2 regions of the Actinoallomurus sp. NPDC052308 genome follow, and region 2 is predicted to be linked to the other one. Evidence: predicted binding sites of a transcription regulator. Region 2 holds the regulator's gene; the other holds the start of a gene.
The links. The regulator LexA, encoded in region 2, represses DNA repair genes until DNA is damaged. The targets are predictions, from matches to a motif close to TCGAACANNTGTTCGA.
Positions count from the first base shown of each region.

Region 1: a site for LexA is predicted at 7,650-7,665, ahead of recA (recombinase RecA). Genes of this name have one in related genera too.

Region 1 is NZ_JBFAUM010000015.1:140,936-152,916, forward strand. Features, by position in the region: gene AB0L00_RS29435 (prolyl oligopeptidase family serine peptidase) at 1-1,914, shown strand, start outside; gene rny (ribonuclease Y) at 1,997-3,580, opposite strand; gene AB0L00_RS29445 (DUF6597 domain-containing transcriptional factor) at 4,002-4,916, opposite strand; gene AB0L00_RS29450 (VOC family protein) at 4,951-5,397, shown strand; gene recX (recombination regulator RecX) at 5,450-6,367, opposite strand; gene recA (recombinase RecA) at 6,410-7,528, opposite strand; gene AB0L00_RS29465 (ATP-grasp domain-containing protein) at 7,734-8,594, shown strand; gene AB0L00_RS29470 (hypothetical protein) at 8,663-9,055, shown strand; gene AB0L00_RS29475 (glutathionylspermidine synthase family protein) at 9,059-10,264, shown strand; gene AB0L00_RS29480 (DUF350 domain-containing protein) at 10,313-10,762, shown strand; gene AB0L00_RS29485 (rhodanese-like domain-containing protein) at 10,789-11,208, opposite strand; gene AB0L00_RS29490 (DUF3046 domain-containing protein) at 11,205-11,399, opposite strand; gene AB0L00_RS29495 (ATP-dependent helicase) at 11,468-11,981, shown strand, end outside.
Region 2 is NZ_JBFAUM010000003.1:115,247-127,227, forward strand. Features, by position in the region: gene AB0L00_RS11865 (polysaccharide deacetylase family protein) at 1-1,016, shown strand, start outside; gene AB0L00_RS11870 (DUF1707 and DUF4870 domain-containing protein) at 1,172-1,693, shown strand; gene AB0L00_RS11875 (FAD-binding oxidoreductase) at 1,762-3,126, shown strand; gene AB0L00_RS11880 (class I SAM-dependent methyltransferase) at 3,129-4,412, shown strand; gene AB0L00_RS11885 (alpha/beta hydrolase) at 4,542-5,435, shown strand; gene AB0L00_RS11890 (cytochrome P450) at 5,490-6,737, shown strand; gene leuS (leucine--tRNA ligase) at 6,980-9,445, shown strand; gene lexA (transcriptional repressor LexA) at 9,599-10,303, opposite strand; gene nrdR (transcriptional regulator NrdR) at 10,958-11,422, shown strand; gene AB0L00_RS11910 (vitamin B12-dependent ribonucleotide reductase) at 11,495-11,981, shown strand, end outside.

The DNA.
Region 1 (11,981 bases), on a different contig from region 2:
GGTGATCGGGTGTGGTGGCAGGAGACCCGCCCGGATAAGGGCGGCCGGACCACGATCGTGCGGTCCGGCGTCGACCTGCTGCCCGCGCCGTGGAACGCCCGTACCCGCGTGCACGAGTACGGCGGGCGGTCATACATCCCCCTTCCCGACGGCGACGTGGTCTTCGCCAACTACGAGGACCAGCGGCTCTACCGGCTGACGCCGGGCGAGCTGCCGCGCCCGCTGACCCCGGAGCCCGCGCAGCCCGCCGGCCTCCGCTACGCCGACTTCGCGCTCGCGCCGGACGCCCAGCACATCTGGTGCGTCTGCGAGGGCCACACCACCGCGGGCGTACGCCGGGCGATCGTCGCGGTCCCCGTCGACGGCAGCGCAGCGGAGAACGCCGGGGCGATCCGCGAGCTCGTCAGCGGCGCCGACTTCTACGCCTTCCCCACACCGTCCCCGGAGGGCGGTCACCTCGCCTGGATGCAGTGGAGCCACCCGCGAATGCCGTGGGACGGCACCGAGGTGCGGGTCGCCGCGTTCGACGAGACGGGCGCGCTGGACCGGCCGCGGCAGGTCAAGGGCGGCCTGAACGAGTCGGTGCTGGCGCCCACCTGGCTCAGCGAGTCCCGGCTGTACGTCGTGTCCGACTGGCCGGGCTGGTGGAACCTCTACGAGCTCGGCCTGCACGGCGAGTCCCCGCAGGCGCTGTACCCGGCCGAGGAGGAGTTCGCCGGAGCGCTGTGGCAGCTCGGCGGCCGCCCGTACGCCGTCCTGGACGACGGCCGCATCGCGGTACTGCACGGCCAGGGCGACCAGCGGCTCGGTCTGTACGACCCGGAGACGGCCGAGATGGTCGACTTCGACCTGCCCTACACCGACTGGAAACCTCAGCTCTCCGCCGACGGAACGAGCATCGTGGGCATCGCGGGCGCACCCGACATCCCCTGGTCGGTGGTCGTGGTGGACGCCGACAGCGGCGAGGCGAAGGTGCTGCGCAGCGAGCTCGACTCCCCGCCCGAGGCGGCCTATCTCCCGCTGCCGCGCGCCCAGGAGCTCGAGGGCCCGTTCGGGCGCCCGGTGCACGCCTACGTGTACCCGCCGTCCAACCCGGCCTTCCAGGCCCCTGCGGGCGAGCTGCCGCCGTACGTCGTGTTCGTGCACGGCGGCCCGACCGATCATGGCACGAGCGTGCTGGACCTGGAGATCGCCTACTTCACCAGCCGGGGCATCGGCGTGATCGACGTGAACTACGGCGGCTCCACCGGATACGGCCGTGCCTACCGCGAACGGCTGCGCCGCCAGTGGGGGATCGTGGACGTCGAGGACAGCGTGGCCGCCGCCGAGGCGCTCATCCGCAGTGGCGCCGCCGATCCCGGGCGGCTGGCCATCCGCGGCGGCAGCGCCGGCGGCTGGACGACGCTCTGCGCGGTGACGCAGACGGACCTGTTCAAGGCGGGCACCTCCTACTTCGGCATCTCCGACCCGCAGAACTGGCTCAAGGAGACCCACGATTTCGAATCGACCTACCTGTACGGGCTGATCGGGCCGATCCCCGGCTTCGAGCGCACCTACGAGGAGCGCTCCCCGATCGCGCGCGCGTCGGAGGTCGCCTGCCCCGTACTGCTCCTGCAGGGCCTGGACGACCCGATCGTCTCCCCGCCGCAGTCCGAGCGGTTCGCCGAGGCGATGGCGAGCAAGCAGACGCCGTACGCGTATCTCACGTTCGAGGGAGAGTCGCACGGGTTCCGGCGCGCCGACACGGTCATCGCCTGCCTGGAGGCCGAGCTCGCCTTCTACGGGCAGACGCTGGGGTTCGAGCCGAAGGACGTCGCGCCGATCGAGCTCACCGTCGGCCGCCCGCCTGCCGAGCAGGCTGACGCGCCGGGGCAGGAGGCCGCCGTTTCGGAGGACGCCGAGACCTCCGCCTGAGGCCTCCGAGCCCGCCCACACCCGGCCGGGCCGTCCGGCCGGGGACCGGGGCATGGTCCTGGAGCGAGGTGGGCCGCGGTCGTCAGCGGGCGAACTCCGTGGCGCGCGACTCGCGGACCACGGTGATCCGGATCTGACCGGGGTAGGTCAGCTCCTCCTCCACCTGCTTGGCGATGTCGTGCGCGATGACCTGCGCCTGCAGGTCGTCCACCGAATCGGGCCGCACCATCACCCGGATCTCCCGGCCGGCCTGCATGGCGAAGACCTTCTCGACGCCCTCGCGCGTGGCCGCGATCTCCTCGAGCCGTTCGAGCCGCTTGACGTACGCCTCCAGCGACTCGCGCCGCGCACCCGGACGGCCTCCGCTGATGGAGTCCGCCGCCTGGGTCAGCACCGCCTCCACGGTGCGCACCTCGACCTCGTTGTGGTGCGCCTCGATGGCGTGCACGACGTCCTCGTCCTCGCCGTACCGCCGGGCGATCTCCGCGCCGATCAGCGCGTGGCTGCCCTCGACCTCGTGCGTCAGCGCCTTGCCGATGTCGTGCAGCAGCGTGCACCGCTTCAGCAGCGGAACCGGCAGCCTCAGCTCGGCCGCCATGACCCCGGCCAGATGCGCCGACTCGATGAGGTGCGCCAGGACGTTCTGCCCGTACGACGTCCGGTACCGCAGGCGGCCCAGCAACGTGATCAGCTCCGGGTGCATTTCGGTGAGCCCCAGCTCCAGCAGGGCGTCCTCACCGGAGCGCACGCACAACTGCTCGACCTCGGCCTTGCTGTGCTCGTAGATCTCCTCGATCCGCTGCGGATGGATCCGGCCGTCGAGGACCAGCTTCTCCAGCGTCAGCCGGCCGACCTCCCGGCGTACGGGGTCGAAGCAGCTCAGCAGCACGGCCTCGGGCGTGTCATCGATGATGAGGTTCACGCCGGTCGTCGTCTCGAAGGAACGGATGTTGCGGCCCTCACGGCCGATGATCCGGCCCTTCATCTCGTCGCTGGGCAGGTGCAGCACCGACACGACCGACTCCGCGGTCTGCTCGCTGGCGACCCGCTGGATCGCCAGGGTCACGATCTTGCGGGCGCGCTTCTCGCCCTCTTCGCGCGCCTCGTTCTCGATATCCCGCGTGATCAGAGCGGCCTCGCGTTTGGCCTGGTTCTCGATCAGGGTGACGAGCTCGGTCTTGGCCTGCTCGGAGGTGAGCCCGGCGGCCCGCTCGAGCACGCTCTTGCGCTCGTCGTCGAGCCGGTCGAGCGCGGCCCGCCGCTCCTTCAGCGCCTGCTTGGCGTCGGCCAGCTCACGGGCACGCTCCTCCAGGCGGCGCACCTCGTCGTCCAGCCGGTGCTCGCGCTCGGCGAGCCGGGCCTCGCGGCGCTCGAGATCCTCGCGGAGCGCCCGCAGGTCCTCCTTCAGCGACTTGATCTCGTCCTCGACCTCGGACCGCGCCGCCGCGGACGCCTCCCGCGCCTTGACCTCGGCGTCGCTGATGATCTCCTGGGCGTCTGCCCGGGCCTTGGTGACGATCTCGTCGGCGCCCCGCTGCGCCTCCGCCTGCTCCTCGTTCGCCGCGACCGTACGGGCGGCGGCGTCGAAGCGGCGCAGCACGATGAGGACCAGGACGACCAGCGCCAGGATGACCACCAGTGCCGCACCTGTCACGACGTAGATCACGGCACTGACCCCTCTCCTCGACGCTGCGGCATCAGGAGGCCCTGATGTCGGCGACGCGAGGCGTTACGGGCGCGCCGTACGGTCCCGGGACGGCCGCGACCAGCACCTCCGGCCGACCGCCGGACGCGCATGGTCAGGCGGGCTCCGGAGCGTTCCAGAACCCTGGCTATGCGAACCACCGGCCGCGAGAGCCGGGCACAACACCTTCCAACTGGTCGAACGCGGTCAGTCCTATGGCAATCCGCACTGCGCGGAGTAACACCTCACTGCGGTAACCGTAAGCGGCCAAGAGGTAATGGGCAAGAAAAGACCCCACGTTCCGGACGATTCACTCGATCTTTCCTGTAACGGTCCATGTCAGGGTCGAGGCAGAGGTGTGAGCGGGTCACCGCCGACAGCCGGTTTCGAGGAGCCCGTCGGGTCAAGCCGGGAAGTCATGCCCTGTGTCACCGGGCCTGCCGGCCGGCGCCGCGGACGGGTGGCGTTCGGCCAGCAGCGCGGAGGGCGCCAGCCCTGCCAGGACACGCACCTCCCGGCTCAGATGGGCCTGATCGGCGTATCCGGCGGAGACCGCGAGCTCGGCCAGCGACCGCGCCGGCCGGACCGGGCCGGACAGTGTACGGGCCCGGTCCAGCCGCGTACGGGCCCGATCCGACACCGGCCGCGTACGGCCCTGGTCGGACGGTGTACGGGCCTGGTCGGACAATGTCAGGAAGCGTTGGAGGCGCGCCACGCGCCGCAGGGTCCGCGGCTCCAGCCCGGTCGCGGCCAGGAGCAGACGGCGCAACTGGCGCTCGGAGAGGTCGATCTCCCCCGCGAGGTCCGCGACCCTTGTCCCGGTTCGCATGAGACGACGGACGGCGTACTCGATCCGCCGGTCCTCCGGCGGCCCGTCCACGGCGGGCGACCAGCGCCGACCGCGCCACACGCCGTCCGCGATCCGTCCCGCCTCTGCGGCCGGGAACAGCTCGCGGAGCGGCACCTGAAGGTCGCGCAGCTCGTACGCGGGCAGGCCGAGCACCGTGCCGATGGCGGTGGTACGGATGCGCAGTCCCCGCAGGCGTTCCCCACCGCGCAACCGGGGCAGGGCGGGCTCCGTCGCCGGCCCCACGACGACCGCGCTCCCGTCCGCCGAGACGATCACATCCGCGCAGGCGTCCGGCAGCACCCGCTGCACGTAGCCGTCCACCCGCTCGTCGACGCTCTGCTCCCACCAGCACCGCACGAACGGGTGCGGCTCCGCCGGAGCGATCTCACGGTAGAGCGAAGCCGCGTCCGGCCCGGCCAAGGACGCCCTGTCCGGCCAGGTCAAGGCCGTTGTGTCCGATTCGTTCAAGACCGCCTCCCCACGCCCGCGCCATGCTGGGAGCATGGAACAGCAAGCACACTTCATCACCCTGTCGACGCCCGACCTCGACGCCGCCCGCGCCTTCTACCGCGACGGGCTCGGCTGGACACCGCTCCTGGACGTCCCCGGCGAAATCATTTTCTTCCAGATCGCCCCCGGCCTGGTCCTGGGCCTGTTCGAGGCGACCAAGTTCGTCGCCGACATGCAGGGCACGGCGGCCGACGGGAAACTCGGCGGCCTCACCCTGTCCCAGAACGTCGCGACCCCCGCCGACGTCGAGACCACCGTGAAGCGCGCCGTCGAGGCCGGCGGAACGCTCATCAAGAGCCCGCAGACCGCGGAGTTCGGCGGCTACCACGGCCATGTCGCCGACCCGAACGGCGTCGTCTGGGAGATCTGCCACAACCCCGGCTGGCGGGTCGACGAGACCGGCCGCGTCCACCTGACACCGATCGAGAACACGCCCTGACGTCCGCTCCGGCCTGCGGACCGGAGCACCGCGGACGATCCCGGGAGCGAGATCAGTCGTCGAACGACAGGTCCGGGACGTCATCGGCTCCTTCGGCCTCCAGCGCCTCGCGGACGACGCGGTACGCCAGGCCGCCGGAGTAGCCCTTGCGGGCGAGCATGCCCATCAGCCGCCGGGTGCGCTTGACCGGGTCGAGGCCACGGGTACTGGGCAGTCTGCGGGCGACCAGTTCGCGGGCCGCCGCCTCCTCCTGCTCCGGGCCGAGGTCCTCCATGGCCTCACTGACCGTCTCGTCGGCGACGCCGCGCCGCCGCAGCTCGGCCGCGAGCGCCCGGCGGCCCAGCCCCCGCCCGGCGTGGCGCGACTCGACCCAGGCACGGGCGAACGCCGCGTCGTCGATCAGCCCGACCTCGGAGTAGCGACCCAGCACCCGCTCGGCGACGTCGTCGGGCACGCCCTTGCGACGCAGCGCGTCGGCGAGCTGGGCACGGGTCTTGGGGGCGAAGGAGAGCTGTCGCAGGCAGATCTCGCGCGCCACCGCCTCCGGGTCGGCGGGCGGGCCCTGCGCCGCCGGGCTGCCCGGCGTCGGCCCCTCGGCGAGGCGGCCCCCGCCGCGCCTCCGCCCCCGCCGCCCCGACCTTCCGGCCGCCGACGTCTCACCGCCCGCCGGATCGGCCTCGCCGGTCGCCGGGACGGCTTGAGCACGCGCCCGACGGGGCGCGCCGCCCGCCGACGAGTCCGCGCCGTCCACCTGGATCTCCGTGCTGCCCGCCGGAAGAGCTTCGACACCCGTTGGATCGGCCGTACCGCCCGCCGACGGGTCCGCGCCTGCTGTCGGGACGGCCGCGGGGCCCGTCTGGGCGGCGGCCGGGCCGGGCTCCTGAGCGGGGGCGACGTCGCCAGGGAAGATCTCCGCGCCGGGTTCGGTCCGGCGCGGAGCGGGACGCCGCCACCCCTCAGGAGCGGTCATGGGTCAGCCCCTCGATCGGTCCCGCCGAAGGGCGACCCGGGATCACACGTCTCCCGGCTTCGGGGTCTTCGCGGCCCGCTTGGCCGGTGCGGCCTTGCCCGCCGCGGCAGCGGCGGCAGCCGGAGGAGCGGCGGGAGCGCCCGCCGGCTCGGCCGGGGCGTCGAGGCGCGGCCCCACGCCGAGCTTCTCCTTGATCTTCTTCTCGATCTCGTCGGCGATGTCCGGGTTCTCCTTGAGGAACCGCCGCGCGTTCTCCTTGCCCTGGCCGAGCTGGTCGTTCTCGTAGGTGTACCAGGCGCCGGACTTGCGCACGAAGCCGTGCTCGACGCCCATGTCGATCAGACCGCCCTCGCGGCTGATGCCCACGCCGTACAGGATGTCGAAGTCGGCCACCTTGAAGGGCGGGGCCATCTTGTTCTTGACGACCTTGACCCGGGTGCGGTTGCCGACCGCGTCCGTGCCGTCCTTCATCGTCTCGATCCGCCGCACGTCGAGCCGCACCGAGGCGTAGAACTTCAGCGCCTTGCCACCGGTGGTCGTCTCGGGCGAGCCGAACATGACGCCGACCTTTTCCCGCAGCTGGTTGATGAAGATCGCTGTGGTCTTGGTCTGGTTGATGGCGCCGGTGAGCTTGCGGAGGGCCTGGGACATGAGGCGGGCCTGGAGGCCGACGTGGCTGTCGCCCATCTCGCCCTCGATCTCGGCGCGGGGCACGAGCGCCGCGACGGAGTCGATGACGACGACGTCGATCGCGCCGGAGCGGATCAGCATGTCGGTGATCTCCAGGGCCTGCTCACCCGTGTCGGGCTGGGAGACGAGGAGGGCGTCGATGTCGACGCCGATCTTCTTGGCGTATTCCGGGTCGAGCGCGTGCTCCGCGTCCACGAACGCGGCGATGCCGCCCGCCTTCTGCGCGCTCGCCACGGCGTGCAGGGCGAGGCTCGTCTTGCCGGAGGACTCCGGACCGTAGATCTCGACCACGCGGCCACGCGGGAGGCCGCCGATGCCCAGGGCGACGTCGAGGGCGATCGCCCCGGTCGGGATCACCTCGACCGGGGGGCGCCCCTCCTGGCCCAGCCGCATGACGGAACCCTTGCCGAACTGCCGCTCGATCTGCGCGAGCGCCGCCTCGAGGGCCTTCTCGCGATCGTTTGCTGCCATGTGAGGTGTCCCTGTGGGGTCGATGCCTGCTGTTGTCGGAAGCGACGTTACGGGGACCCGCCGACAATTTCGAGGGTCCGGTCCACCACTGTGGACAACGTCGTCGCTTCCTTCACTCTAGCCGAACACGTGTTCGATCATGAATGGACGCGCCGATTCCCCCGGGAAAGACCCGGCGTCTTGCCCTACGCTGATGCACAGGATCATGCCGGTGACCATCCTCATGTGCGCCGACCCGTTGCACCCCCGGCGGGTCGACGAGCACTTCGCCCGAGAGGCCGAGGCCGTACGCGCGCTCGGCGGGTCGGTCACGCTCATCGACCATGACGCCCTGCAGCGCGGTGACGTCGCCGAGGCCGTACGCCGGGTGCCCGACGGGCTGGGAACGGCCTGGTACCGCGGCTGGATGGCGACGACGGCGCAGTACGCCGCGCTCGCCGCCGCACTGGCCGCCCGCGGCGTCGTCCTCGCCGTTCCGCCGGACGGCTACGAGAAGGCCCATGAGCTGCCCGGCTGGTACGACACGTTCGCGGGCGTCACGCCCGCCAGCGTGTGGCTGCCGCTGTCCCCCGGCGCCACCCCGGCGGCCGACAAGCTGGCCGAGCTCGTACGCCCGCTGCGATCCGGACCGGCGGTCGTGAAGGACTACGTCAAGTCGCGCAAGCACGAGTGGGACGAGGCCTGTTACATCCCCGACCTCGCCGACGTGGAGCGGCTGCACGCCGTGGTCGCCCGGTTCGTCGAACGCCAGGGCGACCTCCTGGCCGGCGGCGTCGTCATCCGCGAGTACGAGCGGTTCGACGGCGGCGAGGCCCGCGTGTGGTGGGTCGACGGCGAGCCGGTGCTGATGGGTCCCCATCCGGACACGCCGGACCGGTATCCGCGTCCGCAGGCGGATCCGATCGCGCCGTGCGTGCGCGCGCTCGGCTGCCGGTTCATCACGACGGACCTGGCCCGGCGCGAGGACGGGCTCTGGCGGGTGGTCGAGGTCGGCGACGGTCAGGTGAGCGACCTGCCATCAGTGGCCGAACCTGCGGATCTGTACCTCAGCTTCCCGATCAGGTAGTGCTTTCGTCGGGATCTTGGCTCTAGACTTACCGGTCATCACTCCCGAGTCCGGAGATCCGACCGCAAATGCCCCCGAAGGACGCCCGCCGGATGATGCGGTCCGGCATCGTGCAACTCAGCGCGGTGAGCCTTCTGTCATTGACCGTCGTCGGTTGCTCCTCGCGGAGTGAGACCGCGTACTGCGTCGACAGCTGGGCGCCGGTCGGCAGTTCCTACCGCGTCGTCCCCGACTACTTCTGCGACAACGGCGGATCGTACGGGCGTTACTACTGGTACTACGGCGGCCGGTACCGCAACAACGGCTACGTCTCGGGGGGCTCGTCGGTCCGCCCGAGGCGGGGCACCCGGATCGTCTCGCGCGGCGGCCGGGTGATCTCCAGCGGCAAGAGCCACAGCAGCGGCCATGGCGTCTCGCGGGGCGGGTTCGGTCACCACGGCAGCAGTTCGCGGGGAGGCTGAGCGGTGCGGCGCGGGCATTCGGAGCCCCGGACGCGCTGGGATCAGATCGTCGAGTCGCAGGGGCTGGCCTATCACCGCACCTCGCATCCCGAGCATCTGACCCGGCCGTACTGGGACGAGTCAGTGCACTACACGTTCGAGATGGACGAGGTGCTCACCCTCGAGGAGACGGTCGAGGAACTGCACCGGATGTGCCTCACGGCGGTGGAGCACGTCGTGAGCACCCGCCGGTACGCGGTGTTCGGCATCCCGCAGTGGGTGTGGCCGCTGATCGAGGCGTCATGGCGGCGCCGCGACCCGTACCTCTACGGGCGCTTCGACCTGTGGTACGACGGCTCGGGCCCGGCGAAGCTGCTGGAGTACAACGCCGACACCCCGACCTCGCTGCTGGAGAGCTCGATCATCCAGTGGTATTGGGTGCGCGACACCCACTCCGACGACGACCAGTGGAACTCCATCCACGAGCGGCTCGTCGACCGCTGGAAGGAGATCGCCCCGGCCGTCCGGTCCGGCACGCCCGGAGTACCCGCCGGATCGGCCGTGCACTTCGCCTGGACGAACGAGGACGAGACCGGCGAGGAGGTCATGACGGTCGCGTACCTGCAGGAGACCGCCGAGCAGGCGGGCATCCCGGGGATCGCGATCGCCATGGAGGACATCGGCTGGCACCACGACCGCGGCCGGTTCGTCGACCTCCAGGACCGCGACATCACGGCGTTCTGCAAGCTCTACCCGTGGGAGTGGATCGTCGGCGAGCCGTTCGGGCGGAACGTCCCGCGGGCCGGCTGGGTCGAGCCCATCTGGAAGATGCTCCTGTCCAACAAGGCGCTGCTCGTACTGCTGTGGGAGCTCTACCCCGGCCACCCGAACCTGCTGCCGACCTACCTCGGCACCCCGGGCTCCCTCACCTCGTACGTGCAGAAGCCGCTGCTGGGACGTGAGGGCGCGAGCATGCGGATCGTCACGCCGGACGGCGTGCAGACGGCCACGTCGGGCGAGTACGGCGCCGAGGGCTACGTCTTCCAGGAGTTCTGCCCGCTGCCGGACTTCGAGGGCGAGCACCCCGTGCTCGGCGCCTGGGTGGTCGGCGACGAGGCGGCCGGGCTGGGCATCCGCGAGACGTCCGGACTGATCACCGACGACACGTCGTCGTTCGTCCCGCACCGCATCCCGGCCGAGCCCGAGGACGGCGGAGCAGGCCCTTCCTGACCGGTTTTCCCTAGGACTCCCCCGACCTCGCCAAAGGAGAGAAGACAGATGGCCCTGGCGTTCTCACACGACTTCGGCACGGCACTGGGCAAGGGCGCCGGAGCGATCGCCGCGTACACGGCCGTCGGCCTGGTCCTGCTGCTCATCGGCTTCTTCGCCGTCGACGTGACCACGCCGGGACGGCTCACCTCGATCATCCGCCACGGGCGGAACACGAACGCCGCGCTGCTGGCCGTCTGCGGCATCGTGGGGGTCGGGCTGGTCGTCGCCTCCTCGATCTACGCCTCCGGCGGCCGGCTGAGCGAGGGGCTGATCGCGACGCTGGTCTGGGGACTCGTGGGCATCGTGGCCCAGCAGATCGGGTTCCTGATCATCCGCGTCCTGCTGCGCGTCGACGTGGCGGCGCTCATGGCCGCCGAGTCCCTGGAACCGTCCGCCGTGCTCCTCGGCGCGACGCAGATCACGATCGGCCTGATCACCGCGGTCGCCGTCATCTGACGACCCGGCGGCCGACCGCGGACCGGCTACCGGCCGTCGTACGGCGCGAGCCGGGGGCGTACGGGCGCCATGCCGCGGCTCACCGGCAGCCCGGCGGCCCGCCATTCCTGGAACCCGCCGATGACGTCCGTGGCGTTGACCAGCCCGAGCGCGCGCAGCGACGCGGCGGCCAGCGAGGACGAGTAGCCCTCGTCGCAGATCACGATCCACCGCACGTGATGGTCGGTGGCCTCCGGGACGCGGAAGCCGCCGTGCGGGTCGAGCCGCCACTCCAGATGGTTGCGCTCGACGACGATCGCGCCGGGGATGTCGCCGTCGGCCCGCCGCTGGTACTCCGGACGCGTGTCGACGAGGCGACCGCCCTCGCGCACCGCCTCCGCGGCCTCCAGCGGCTTGAGCCGGACGAGCCGCGCACGCGCCTCGGCGAGCAGCCGGTCGACGCTCACCGGAGCCGTTGCGGGACATCGAAGGTGGCACAGACGGCCCGCCAGACGTCCTTGGCGCTCTCGCCGTCGGCCAGCGCCTGCTCGATGGTGCGACCGTCGAGCTCGGCGATGACGTAGTCCTTGGCCACGCTCTCGGCGTAGCCCTCGCCGAACTGCTGGTTCATCCGATCCCAGAACACCGTTAGTCGCACGTGCCCCAAGCTACCGCCCGCCGTCGCCGGCGAACGATTCGGTCGGTGGGGCGAGGCACACTGACAGGATGAACCCCGTCGACCGCTTCTCGGCCCCGACCCGGGCCTGGTTCACCGGGGCCTTCGCGGCGCCCACGACGGCCCAGACGGGCGCCTGGGAGGCGATCGCCCGCGGTGACAACACGCTGGTCGTGGCACCGACCGGCTCGGGCAAGACCCTCGCCGCGTTCCTGTGGTCGCTGGACCGCCTGGCCTCCAACCCACCGCCGGACGATCCGAAACGGCGCTGCCGGGTGGTGTACGTCTCGCCGCTGAAGGCCCTGGCCGTGGACATCGAGCGCAACCTGCGCGCCCCGCTGACCGGGCTGCGGCAGACGGCGCGGCGGCTGGGACTGGACGACCCGGACATCGGCGTCGCCGTGCGCTCCGGGGACACCCCGGCCGACGAGCGCCGCCGGTTCGCGACGAAGCCGTCCGACATCCTGATCACGACGCCGGAGTCGCTCTTCCTGATGCTGACGTCGCAGGCGCGCGAGGCGCTGCGCGGCGTGGACACGGTGATCGTCGACGAGGTGCACGCCG
Region 2 (11,981 bases):
GCCTCGGAACCCACCCGGCCGGCCCCGCGCGGGGCACGGGTGGGACCGCCGGGCCGCCCATCCCGGAGACGGCGACCGGCCGGTCCGCCTCACGTGGCGCACCGCCCACCGGGCCGCTCGGCCGGCCGAGGTCGCGTCCCGTGGGCGGCCCGCCCACCACGGCGTCACGCGGCCCGGCGAACGCCGCGGCGGCCCACGCCCCGGCGAACGACCTCATCGCACGCCTGCGGTACCTCGCCCAGCTCCCCGGCACCAAGGCCGCGGCGCCCAAGCCGCGGGTCGACTGCCGCAAGGTCAAGTGCATCGCGCTGACGTTCGACGACGGCCCGGGCCCGTACACCGCGAAGCTGCTGAACATGCTCGCCGCCCGGCACGTCAAGGTCACCTTCTTCCTCATCGGCGGCAACATCCGCGGCCGCGAGGCGCTCGTCCGCCGTGAGCTCGCCGAGGGCCACGTGGTCGGCGACCACACCTGGTCGCACCCGTCGCTCAGCTCGCTGTCCGACGGCGCCATCCGCTCCCAGTTGACGCGCACCCTCGGTGAGATCCGCCGGGCGTCCGGCCACGGCACCGTCCTGATGCGACCGCCGTACGGCGCGACGGACCGGCAAGTGGCGGCGGTGGCGCGCCGCATGGGCATGGCGCAGATCCTCTGGAGCGTCGACACCAATGACTGGCTGGACCGGAACTCGGCGATCGTCGCGCATCGCGCGGTGTCCTGGGCCCATCCGGGCGACATCATCCTGATGCACGACATCCACCCGACGACGGTGAACGCCGTGCCGAAGATCCTGGCCGGTCTGTCGCGACGCGGCTTCACGTTCGTCACCGTGCCCGAACTGTTCGGCGTACGGTCGCTGAAGCCGGGGGAGACCTACTTCGACGGGCCCGTGCCCCGGCCGAAGAGCCCGCGGACGAAGGCCGCTTCGCACCCGAGCGGCGCGGCGAACCCGAGCGGCGCGCACCCCTCGGGTGGCCCGGCCGCAACACGGGCACCCGCCACGCCCGGAGGCTGACCCGCCGGTCCGGGGCCGCCGCGCCCGAAGGCGACTTGCCTGGTCCAGGCCCGCCGCACCCGGAGGCCGACCTGCTGGACCGGGGGATCGCCCCAGGGACGGATCAGGGGTTTCCCGGATGGATTCGGAATCGGGCGCGGCGCACGATCGATGGCATGACCATCTCCACACCGACCGGCGCGCTGCGCGTCTCCGCCGCCGAACGCGAGCCGATCGTCGACCGGCTGCAGCAGGCCTTCGCCGAAGGCCGCCTCGACAAGGAAGAACTCGACCTGCGGCTGCATCTCGCGATGACGGCCAGGACACGGGCCGACCTGGACGCGGTGCTGGCGGACCTGTCGCCCGTGCCCGCCGCGCACCGGGCGCCGACGCCGGTCGGCGAGCCGACCGCCGAGCAGCGCGTGCTGGCCGCGCTCGCGCACGTCCTCGGCGCCACCACCCTCTTCCTGGGACCGCTCGTCATGCTGTGCACGCGCGCCCGGCGGTCGCCGTACGTCCGCCGGCACATCGTCGAGGCCCTCAACTTCCAGCTCACGCTGCTGCTGCTGACGGTCGTGACCTTCGGCATCGGGGGGATCGCGTACGCGGTCGCCTGGATCGTCTGCGGGGTCGCCGCGCTGCTGGCGCTCGTGGGCACGGCGTTCCGGTATCCGTTCACCCTCCGGCTGGTGCACTGACCCGATCACGCCGCGTATCGGGCGTGCCCTGGCTGTGCCGCCGGATGCCGGGATGAGAAGATCGACAGGTGACAGGTCACCAAACCGCGGTCGAGAGGCTCCTGGCGTCCTACCGGGCCATCCCGGAGGGCGCACCGGTCCGGCTGGCGAAACGCACCTCGAACCTGTTCCGGTTCCGCGACGAGATCCAGGCGCCCGGCCTCGACGTCAGCGGCTTCGACAAGGTCCTGAGCGTGGACCCCGAGGCCCGCGTCGCCGATGTCCAGGGCATGACGACGTACGAGGACCTGGTCGACGCGACCCTGCCGTACGGCCTGATGCCGTTCGTCGTCCCGCAGCTCAAGACGATCACACTGGGCGGCGCGGTGACGGGGCTCGGCATCGAGTCGTCGTCGTACCGCAACGGGTTGCCGCACGAGTCCGTGCTGGAGATGGAGATCCTCACCGGCGCGGGCGAGGTCGTCACCGCGACTCCGGACAACGAGCACCGCGACCTGTTCTACGGCTTCCCGAACTCGTACGGGACGCTCGGGTACGCCCTGCGCCTCAAGATCAAGTTGCAGCCGGTCAAGCCGTACGTCGCGCTGTGGCACGTGCGGTTCTCCTCCGCGCAGGAGTGCGTGGAGGCCATCGACGAGCTCGGTGCCGAGGCGGACTTCATCGACGGCACGGTGTTCGGCGGGGATGAGCTGTACCTCACGCTGGGCCGGTTCGCCGACACGGCCGAGCGCGTCTCCGACTACACGGGGCAGGGGATCTACTACCGGTCGATCCGCGACCGGTTCGTCACGCCGCGCTGGCTGCGGCCGGACGGCCCGCCGACCGACGCTCTGACGACGCACGACTACCTCTGGCGGTGGGACACCGACTGGTTCTGGTGCTCGCGCGCGTTCGGCGCGCAGCATCCCCTCGTGCGCCGGGTCTGGCCGGCGTCCAAGAAGCGTTCCGACGTCTACCGCCGGCTGGTCGCGCTCGACAAGCGCCTGCAGACGTCGGCGCGGGTCGACCGCTGGCTCGGCCGGCCGCCCCGCGAGGACGTCATCCAGGACGTCGAGGTGCCGGTGGAGCGGCTGCCCGAGTTCCTCGAGTTCTTCCACCGTGAGATCGGCATGAGCCCGGTGTGGCTGTGCCCGCTGCGGGCACAGGACAAGTGGCCGCTGTACCCCCTCGAGCCCGGACGGACGTACGTCAACGTGGGCTTCTGGGGGACGGTGCCGCAGAAACCCGGTCGGCTGCCCGAACACCACAACCGGCTGATCGAGCGCGAGGTCGCCCGCCTCGACGGCCACAAATCGCTGTACTCGACGGCGTTCTACACGCGTGAGGACTTCTGGCGGCACTACGACGGCGCTACCTATCGCACGTTGAAGGAGGAATACGACCCGGAGCGGCGGCTGCTGGATCTCTACGACAAAACCGTACGGGGCAGGTGAAGATGAAGCTGGCGGAGGCTTTCGAACGCGTCGTCGGACGCGACGCACAGGTGGAGTTCCGGGCGTACGACGACAGTCGCGCCGGAGCTCTCGGCGCGGACGTCAGGGTGGAGGTCAGGTCGCCGTACGCGGTGTCCTATCTCGCCCACGCGCCGGGTGCGCTGGGGCTGGCCCGCGCGTACGTCGCGGGGTACCTCGACGTGCACGGGGACATGCACACGGCACTGTTCCGGATGCAGTCGGCCCTCGGCGAACTGAGCTGGGCCGACAAGAGGACCCTGCTGCGCGGCATTCTGGGCGACCCGCTGCTGCGCGCCGCCGCGCTGACGCGTCTCGACCCGCCGCCGCAGGAGGTACGGCCCGCCCGCGTGCCACTCCTGTCGGGACTGCGGCATTCCAAGCGCCGCGACGCGAAGGCGATCTCCCATCACTACGACGTCTCGAACACCTTCTACGAGTGGGTGCTCGGCCCGTCGATGGCCTACACCTGCGCGTGCTTCCCCTCGGAGGACGCGACGCTGGAGCAGGCGCAGTTCCACAAGTTCGACCTCGTGGCGCGCAAGCTCGGGCTCCGCGAGGGCATGCGGCTGCTCGACGTCGGCTGCGGCTGGGGCGGCATGGTCATGCACGCCGCGCGGGAGTACGGCGTGAAGGCGCTCGGCGTGACGCTGTCCAAGCAGCAGGCCGAGTGGGCGCAGAAGGCGATCGCCGAGGCGGGGCTGTCGGAGCTCGCCGAGGTCCGCCACCTCGACTACCGCGACGTCAAGGAGGACGGCTTCGACGCCGTCAGCTCGATCGGCCTGACCGAGCACATCGGCAAGGCGAACGTCCCCGGCTACTTCTCCTTCCTGTACGGCAAGCTCAAGCCGGGCGGCCGAATGCTGAACCACTGCATCACCCGCCCTGACGACAACGAGCCGTCGATCCGCCAGGAAGGCTTCATCAACCGGTACGTCTTCCCCGACGGCGAACTGGAGGGGCCGGGCTGGCTGATCTCGCGGATGAACGACGCCGGCTTCGAGATCCAGCATGAGGAGAACCTCCGCGAGCACTACGCCAAGACCCTGGCCGGCTGGTGCCGCAACCTCGACGACCACTGGGACGAGGCGGTCGCCGAGGTCGGGGAGGGCACCGCGCGCGTGTGGCGGCTGTACATGGCCGGCTCGCGGCTCGGGTTCGACCTGAACTGGATCCAGCTGCACCAGGTGCTCGGCGTCAAGCTGGGAGAGGACGGCCGCTCCGGCATGCCGCTGCGGCCTGCGTTCGAGCCGCCGACGGCCGGCTGACCGCCGACTGCGGTGACGGCCGGCCACGGTCGGTCGCGGTGACGGGTGGTCGCGGCGTGCGCCGCGACCACTCCGGGACGCGCCGGGCAGGGCGTGACGGGTCGGCGACGGCGGCTTAGTGTCGGCCTCATGACGGAGATCGCGACGATCCAGGCGAACGGCCTGAGCTTCGGCTACCTCGAGGCCGGCAGCGGGCCGCTCGCGCTGTGCCTGCACGGCTTCCCCGACTCGGCGCACACCTGGCGGCATCTGCTCCCCGCGCTGGCCGACGCCGGCTACCACGCTGTCGCGCCGTTCCTGCGCGGCTACGCGCCCACGGACGTGCCGAAGGACGGCGCCTACCAGGTCGGCGCGCTGGCGGCCGACGCGAACGCCCTGCACGAGGCGTTCGGCGGGGACGCCGACGCGGTGCTCATCGGGCACGACTGGGGCGCCGCCGCGACGTACGCCGCCGTCGCGCACGCCCCGGAGCGCTGGCGGCGGGCGGTGGCCATGGCGCTCCCGCCGTTCGGGGCCATGTTGTCGAGTTTCTTCGACTACGCGCAGCTCAAGCGGTCCTTCTACATCTTCCTGTTCCAGACGCCGCTGGCCGAGGCGGCGGTGCTGATGGAGGACCTGGCGTTCCTCGACGGCCTGTGGGCGGACTGGTCGCCGGGCTACGACGCCGCCCGCGACGTCGCCCACGTCAAAGAGTGCCTCCGCGACCCGGAGAACCTGTCCGCCGCCATCGGCTACTACCGGGCGATGCTCGACCCGTCCCGGCACCTGCCCGCGTACGCCGCCGAACAGGAGGCGGCCGAACGCGTCGGCGAGCGGCCGATCCTCTATCTGCACGGGGCGGCCGACGGCTGCCTGGACGCCGGGCTCGCCCGAGACGTCGACGGGCATCTCCCGCCCGGTTCGCGGTCGGCGTTCGTCGCCGGCGCCGGGCACTTCGCGCATCTGGAGCGGCCCGGGGAGGTCGAGCGGCTGATCCTGGACTGGCTGGCCGACGATCGACCCGTACGAACCGGTGCGGTGTAAGTGCTTACTTTGGCAGAATGGAGCAGAATCGCGTTCTAGTCGAGGAGGAGCGGCGTGGAGAAGACCCGGCCCGACGGGATCGATCTGACCGAGTGGGATTTCTGGGCGAGCCCGCTCGACGAGCGTCATGCGGCGTTCCGGACGCTGCGGGGGCTGCCGCGGCCGGCGTTCTTCCGGGAGCCGGAGCTGTCGTTCGTGCCGGCGGGGCCCGGGTACTACGCGCTGGTCACCCACGCGGACGTCGTCGAGGCCTCGCGCCGGCCGGCCGACTTCTGCTCCGGGCAGGGTGCGATCAACATCAACGACATGCCGGCCGACCTGGGCGAGTACTTCGGCTCCATGATCAATATGGACGACCCGCGGCATGCCAAGATCCGCCGGATCGTCTCGCGCGCGTTCTCGCCGCGCATGATCCAGCGGTTCGAGGACCAGGTCCAGGCCGTCGCCGAACAGGTCGTCGAGGAGGTCCTCGCCAAGGGCGGCGGCGACTTCGTCACCGACGTCGCCGCCCGGCTCCCCTTGAAGATCATCTGTGACCTGATGGGCATCGACGAGGCGCACTACAAGACCGTCTTCGACAACTCCAACATCATCCTCGCCGGCGCCGACACCGAGTTCGTCTCCGAGGAGGCCGACCAGGTCGCGCTGCAGCTCCTCGAGGCGGGGCAGACGCTGAAGGACCTCGTCGAGGAGCTCGGCCGCAGGCGCCGCGAGGAGCCGACCGGCGACCTCACCTCCGCGCTGGTGAACGCCAACATCGACGGCGAGTCGCTGACCGACCAGGAGCTCGGCTCGTTCTTCATCCTCCTCGTCGTCGCCGGCAACGAGACCACCCGCAACGCCATCGCCCACGGCCTGCACCTGCTCACCCGGTACCCGGAGCAGCGGGAGCTGCTCGCGTCGGACTTCGAGCGGTACGTTCCGGGCGCGGTGGAGGAGATCGTGCGGTACGCCTCGCCGGTCATCTGGATGCGGCGCACCGCGACCCGTGACACCGAGCTGAACGGCCGCGAGTTCAAGGCCGGCGACAAGCTGCTGCTCTACTACTGGTCGGCCAACCGGGACGAGACCGTCTTCGCCGACCCGGACGTCTTCGACATCACCCGTGATCCCAATCCCCACGTCGGTTTCGGCGGCCCCGGCCCGCACTTCTGTCTCGGCGCCCACCTGGCCCGCAGGGAGATCACCGTGATGTTCCGGGAGCTGTTCCGCCGGGCTCCGGGCATCCGCGCCACGGGTGAGCCCGACCGCCTGCTGTCCAACTTCATCAACGGCATCAAGCACCTGCCGTACACCGTCTGACGCGCCGCGCCCGGGACGCCGGGCGGCCGCCGGACGACGCCTCGACCGAGCGAGGCGTCGTTCGGCGGCCGCCCGGCGTCCTTGCGTCTGCGATAGTCTTGAGGTATGCGATCTCGGCTGCTCCTCAGCCGGCCGCGTTGACCCGAGCCGTCGACGCGGCAGCCCCTCCTGCGTGAGGGGCGTTCTCATGCCAGGGGCACGGTTCACCGCCAGCCGAAGCCGTGCGAATCAGACGAGGAACCATGACAGGCGCCGACGAGAACTACGACCCACGGACGATCCAGGACAAGTGGCAGGCCCGGTGGGAGGAGCTGAAGCCCTTCGCGGCGAGCGAGGACCCCGCCGACGAGCGGCCTCGCAAGTACGCGCTGGACATGTTCCCATACCCCTCCGGCGACCTCCACATGGGTCACGCCGAGGCGTTCGCGATCGGCGACGTGGTGGCGCGGTACTGGCTCCAGAAGGGCTTCAACGTCCTGCACCCCATCGGCTGGGACTCCTTCGGCCTGCCGGCCGAGAACGCCGCGATCAAGCGCAATTCCCACCCCGCCGAGTGGACGTACACCAACATCGACACCCAGGCGGAGTCTTTCAAGCGCTACGCGGCCTCCTTCGACTGGTCGCGCCGGCTGCACACCTCCGACCCGGAGTACTACCGCTGGAACCAGTGGCTGTTCCTGCGCTTCTACGAGCGCGGCCTGGCGTACCGCAAGGGCGGCCAGGTCAACTGGTGCCCGAACGACCAGACCGTGCTGGCCAACGAGCAGGTCGTCAACGGGCACTGCGAGCGGTGCGGCGCGGTGGTCGAGAAGCGCGTCCTGACGCAGTGGTACTTCAAGATCACTGAGTACGCCGACCGGCTGCTGGCCGACATGGCGGAGCTGGAGTGGCCCGAGCGGGTGCTGCTGATGCAGCGCAACTGGATCGGCCGCTCCGAGGGCGCCGACGTCACCTTCCAGATCGAGGGGCGCGCGGAGCCGATCACCGTCTACACCACCCGGCCGGACACCCTGTACGGCGCGACCTTCTTCGTCGTCGCCGCCGACGCCCCGCTGGCCGACGAGATCGTCGCGCCGGAGCAGCGCGCGGAGTTCGAGACCTACCGGGACGCGGTCCGCCGCGAGACGGAGATCGAGCGGCTGGCCACCGACAAGGAGAAGACCGGCGTCTTCCTGGGCCGCTACGCGATCAACCCGGTGAACGGCGAGCGCATCCCCGTGTGGGCCTCCGACTACGTCCTGGCCGAGTACGGCCACGGCGCGATCATGGCGGTGCCCGCCCACGACCAGCGCGACCTGGACTTCGCCCGCAGGTTCGGCCTGCCGGTCCGCGTCGTCGTGCACACCGGTGAGGCGGACCCGGGGGAGACCGGGGCCGCGACCCCCGGCGAGGGCGAGCTGGTCAACTCGGGTCCCCTGGACGGCCTGACCAAGTCCACCGCCATCCCGCGGATCGTCGAGATCCTGGAGGAGAAGGGCCTGGGCAAGGCCGCCGTCAACTACCGGCTGCGCGACTGGCTGATCTCCCGGCAGCGGTTCTGGGGCACGCCCATCCCGATCATCCACTGCGACGCGTGCGGCGAGGTCCCGGTCCCGGACGACCAGCTGCCCGTGCGCCTGCCGGACAACCTGCGCGGCGCCGACCTGGCCCCGAAGGGCGTGTCGCCGCTGGCGGCCGCCGCCGACTGGGTCAACGTCTCGTGCCCCAAGTGCGGCGGCGCGGCCAAGCGCGACACCGACACGATGGACACCTTCGTCGACTCGTCCTGGTACTTCCTGCGGTACTGCTCGCCGGGGTACGAGGACGGGCCGTTCGACGCCGAGAAGGTGCGCCGGTGGATGCCGGCCGACCAGTACACCGGTGGTGTCGAGCACGCCATCCTGCACCTGCTGTACGCGCGCTTCTTCACCAAGGTGCTGTACGACATGGGCCTGGTGGACTTCACCGAGCCCTTCAAGCGGCTGGTCAACCAGGGCCAGGTCATCCTGAACGGCTCCGCGATGTCCAAGACGACCGGCAACCTGGTCGACCTGGGCGAGCAGATCGCCGAGTACGGCGTCGACGCCGTACGGCTGACGATGCTGTTCTCGGGGCCGCCGGAGGACGACATCGACTGGGCGGACGTGTCGCCGTCGGGGTCGGTGAAGTTCCTGGCGCGGGTCTTCCGCGTGGCCGCCGAGGTGACGTCCGCGCCGGGCGCCGACCCGGCGACCGGCGACGTCGAGCTGCGCAAGGTGACGCACCGGACGATCGACGAGGTCACCCGGCTGGTCGAGGCGCACCGCTACAACGTGGCGATCGCCCGGATGATGGAGCTGACCTCCGCGGCGCGCAAGGCCATCGACACGGGGGCGGGCGCCGGCGACCCGGCGGTCCGGGAGGCCGCCGAGACCCTGGCGGTCATGCTGTCGCTGGTCGCGCCGTACACCGCCGAGGAGATGTGGGAGCGGCTGGGCCGTACGGCTCCGGTGGTCAAGGCCGGCTGGCCGACGGCCGACCCCGCGCTGCTGGTCCAGGAGTCGGTGACCTGCGTGGTCCAGGTGGCGGGCAAGGTCCGCGACCGCCTGGAGGTGTCCCCGGACATCGCCGAGAGCGACCTGGAGCGCCTGGCGCTGGAGTCGGAGAAGGTCAGGGCGGCCCTGGGCGACCGGGGCGTCCGCAAGGTCGTCGTGCGCGCTCCGAAGATCGTGAACATCGTGCCTGCCTGATCGGCGCCAGGGCGTGTCCGACGGGGATTCGTCGGACACGCCTTAGCCCCGGTTCGGTGCCGTGGCACCGAACCGGGGCTGATCACGTATTCCGCGGGACCGCCACCGTGCGCCCCGGAACGGCCGCGTCGCCGCCGGGGATCCCGGGCGGGATCACATCTTCCGCAGGACCGCCACCACGCGCCCGAGAATGGTCGCGTCGTCGCCGGGAATCGGGTCGTACGCCGGGTTGTGCGGCATCAGCCAGACCTTGTCGTCGCGGCGCTTGAGCGTCTTGACGGTGGCCTCGCCGTCGATCATCGCCGCCACAATGTCGCCGTTCTCCGCGACGGGCTGCTGGCGCACGACGACCCAGTCGCCGTCGGCGATGGCCGCCTCGATCATCGAGTCACCGGTGACGTTGAGCAGGAAGTGGGTGCCTTCGCCGACGAGCTGCCGCGGCAGCGCGAAGACGTCCTCCACGGCCTCCTCGGCGAGGATCGGACCACCGGCCGCGATGCGCCCGACGAGCGGGACGTACGCGGGCGCCGGCCGCGTCGGGGCCTCCTGGCCGTTGGCGACCTCGTACGACTCGCCGTCGGCCTCGGCGGCGATGGCCGGAGATCCGGGCATGCGGACGACGACCGCGCGCGGCCGGTTGGGATCGCGCAGCAGGAAGCCCTTGCGTTGCAGGGTCCGGAGCTGGTGGGACACGCTGGAGGTGCTGGTCAGGCCGACGGCCTCGCCGATCTCCCGCATCGACGGCGGATAGCCGCGCCGCTGCACCGAGTCTCTGATCACTTCCAGCACCTTGCGCTGACGGACGGTCAGGCCGCTCTCGTCGCCCGGGCCGTCGGGCATTTCCCGAACCTTGCTCATGGTGTCTCCGATGGCTGTCTTGCCGGTGACGCGTCGCCGCCGGTATTTCGGTCCCGTAGTGGGACGTTATCGCTTCTGCGGGAAATGATCAAACAGGTGTTCGAAAAATGTGGAATTTTGCGGTCCGGGGTATGTCGCGTTTAGTTCGCACACATGTTCGAAGGTAATTCCCGGGCCGGGTTCGCGGAAGGAGGGCGCCATTGGCGGCCGCGCCTTGCCGCCTCGTCGTGATCGGCGCTCTCGCGCGGCCGGCGCGAAGGGGGTGCCCGCCGACGCGGCGCCGGCGCGCCCGTGGCAGTCTTGGGGGCGCGCGACGCCCGCACCCGCCCGGCCGCCGGCCGGGATGTGATCGACCTCACCGCGACGGGCGTCGGTCGCGTTTCCGCAGGTGATCCAGGATGTACGAGGTCGAAGCGGCCGATCGCCGCCCCCGGGTGGGAGGGTCCGACACGCCGATGAGGGCGACGGATCGCCCTGTGAGCGGCGTCTTCTCGCCGGGTGCCCCATGCGGGTTGCGATGCACCCGGCCGGGCTCTACGGTTGGACCCCAACATCTAGTAGTTACATGGATGTAGTTCACCATAGGTTGTGGTTACGAGGTGAGGTTCGCGCAGTTCGCGCGTGACCCGCTGTCAGGGGGAGGAGTCCGGAGCCATGCACTGCCCGTTCTGCCGACACACCGACAGCAGGGTCATCGACAGCCGCACGGCCGACGACGGAGCCGCCATCCGGCGCCGTCGTTCGTGTCCCGAGTGCGGCCGCCGCTTCACCACCCAGGAGACGGTGCTCATGATGGTCGCCAAGCGCAGTGGCGTCACCGAGCCGTTCTCCCGGGACAAGATCATCGCCGGAGTGCGCCGGGCGTGTCAGGGCCGTCCCGTCAACGAGGACGCCCTGGCCATGCTCGGCCAGCGGGTCGAGGAGGCGATCCGGGCGACCGGGAACGCCGAGATTCCCTCGCACCAGGTCGGGCTGGCGATCCTCGGCCCGCTCCGTGAACTCGACGAGGTCGCGTACCTGCGATTCGCCTCCGTCTACCGGGGGTTCGAGACGCTGGACGACTTCGCCAAGGAAATCGAATCGCTGCGCGCGGCGTCCGGCGGCGACGCCCGTTCCTAGGGCGGCGCCCGGACCGCGGGCTGTACGGGTAATCCTGGAGGTGGGCCTGGTGTGCCCGAGAAGGGGGATGTCATGACGGAGACGGTGAGCGGCTCAGCCCGTCGGGGCAAGGCGGGTCGCAGGGGCCTGAAGATGGAGCGCGTCTTCACGCGGCCGGGCGTCCACCCGTACGACGATGTCCGGTGGGAGCGCCGGGACGTCGTCATGACCAACTGGCGTGACGGGTCGGTGAACTTCGAGCAGAAGGGCGTCGAGTTCCCCGACACCTGGTCCGTCAACGCGGTCAACATCGTCACCTCGAAGTACTTCCGCGGCGCGGTCGGCACGCCGCAGCGCGAGTCGAGCCTCAAGCAACTGGTCGACCGGGTCGTCGGGGTGTACACCGAGACCGGCCGCAAGAACGGCTACTTCGCGTCCGAGGAGGACGCCGAGATCTTCGACCACGAGCTGAAGCACGCCCTGGTCAACCAGGTCTTCAGCTTCAACTCGCCGGTCTGGTTCAACGTCGGCACCGCCTCGCCGCAGCAGGTCAGCGCGTGCTTCATCCTGTCCGTGGACG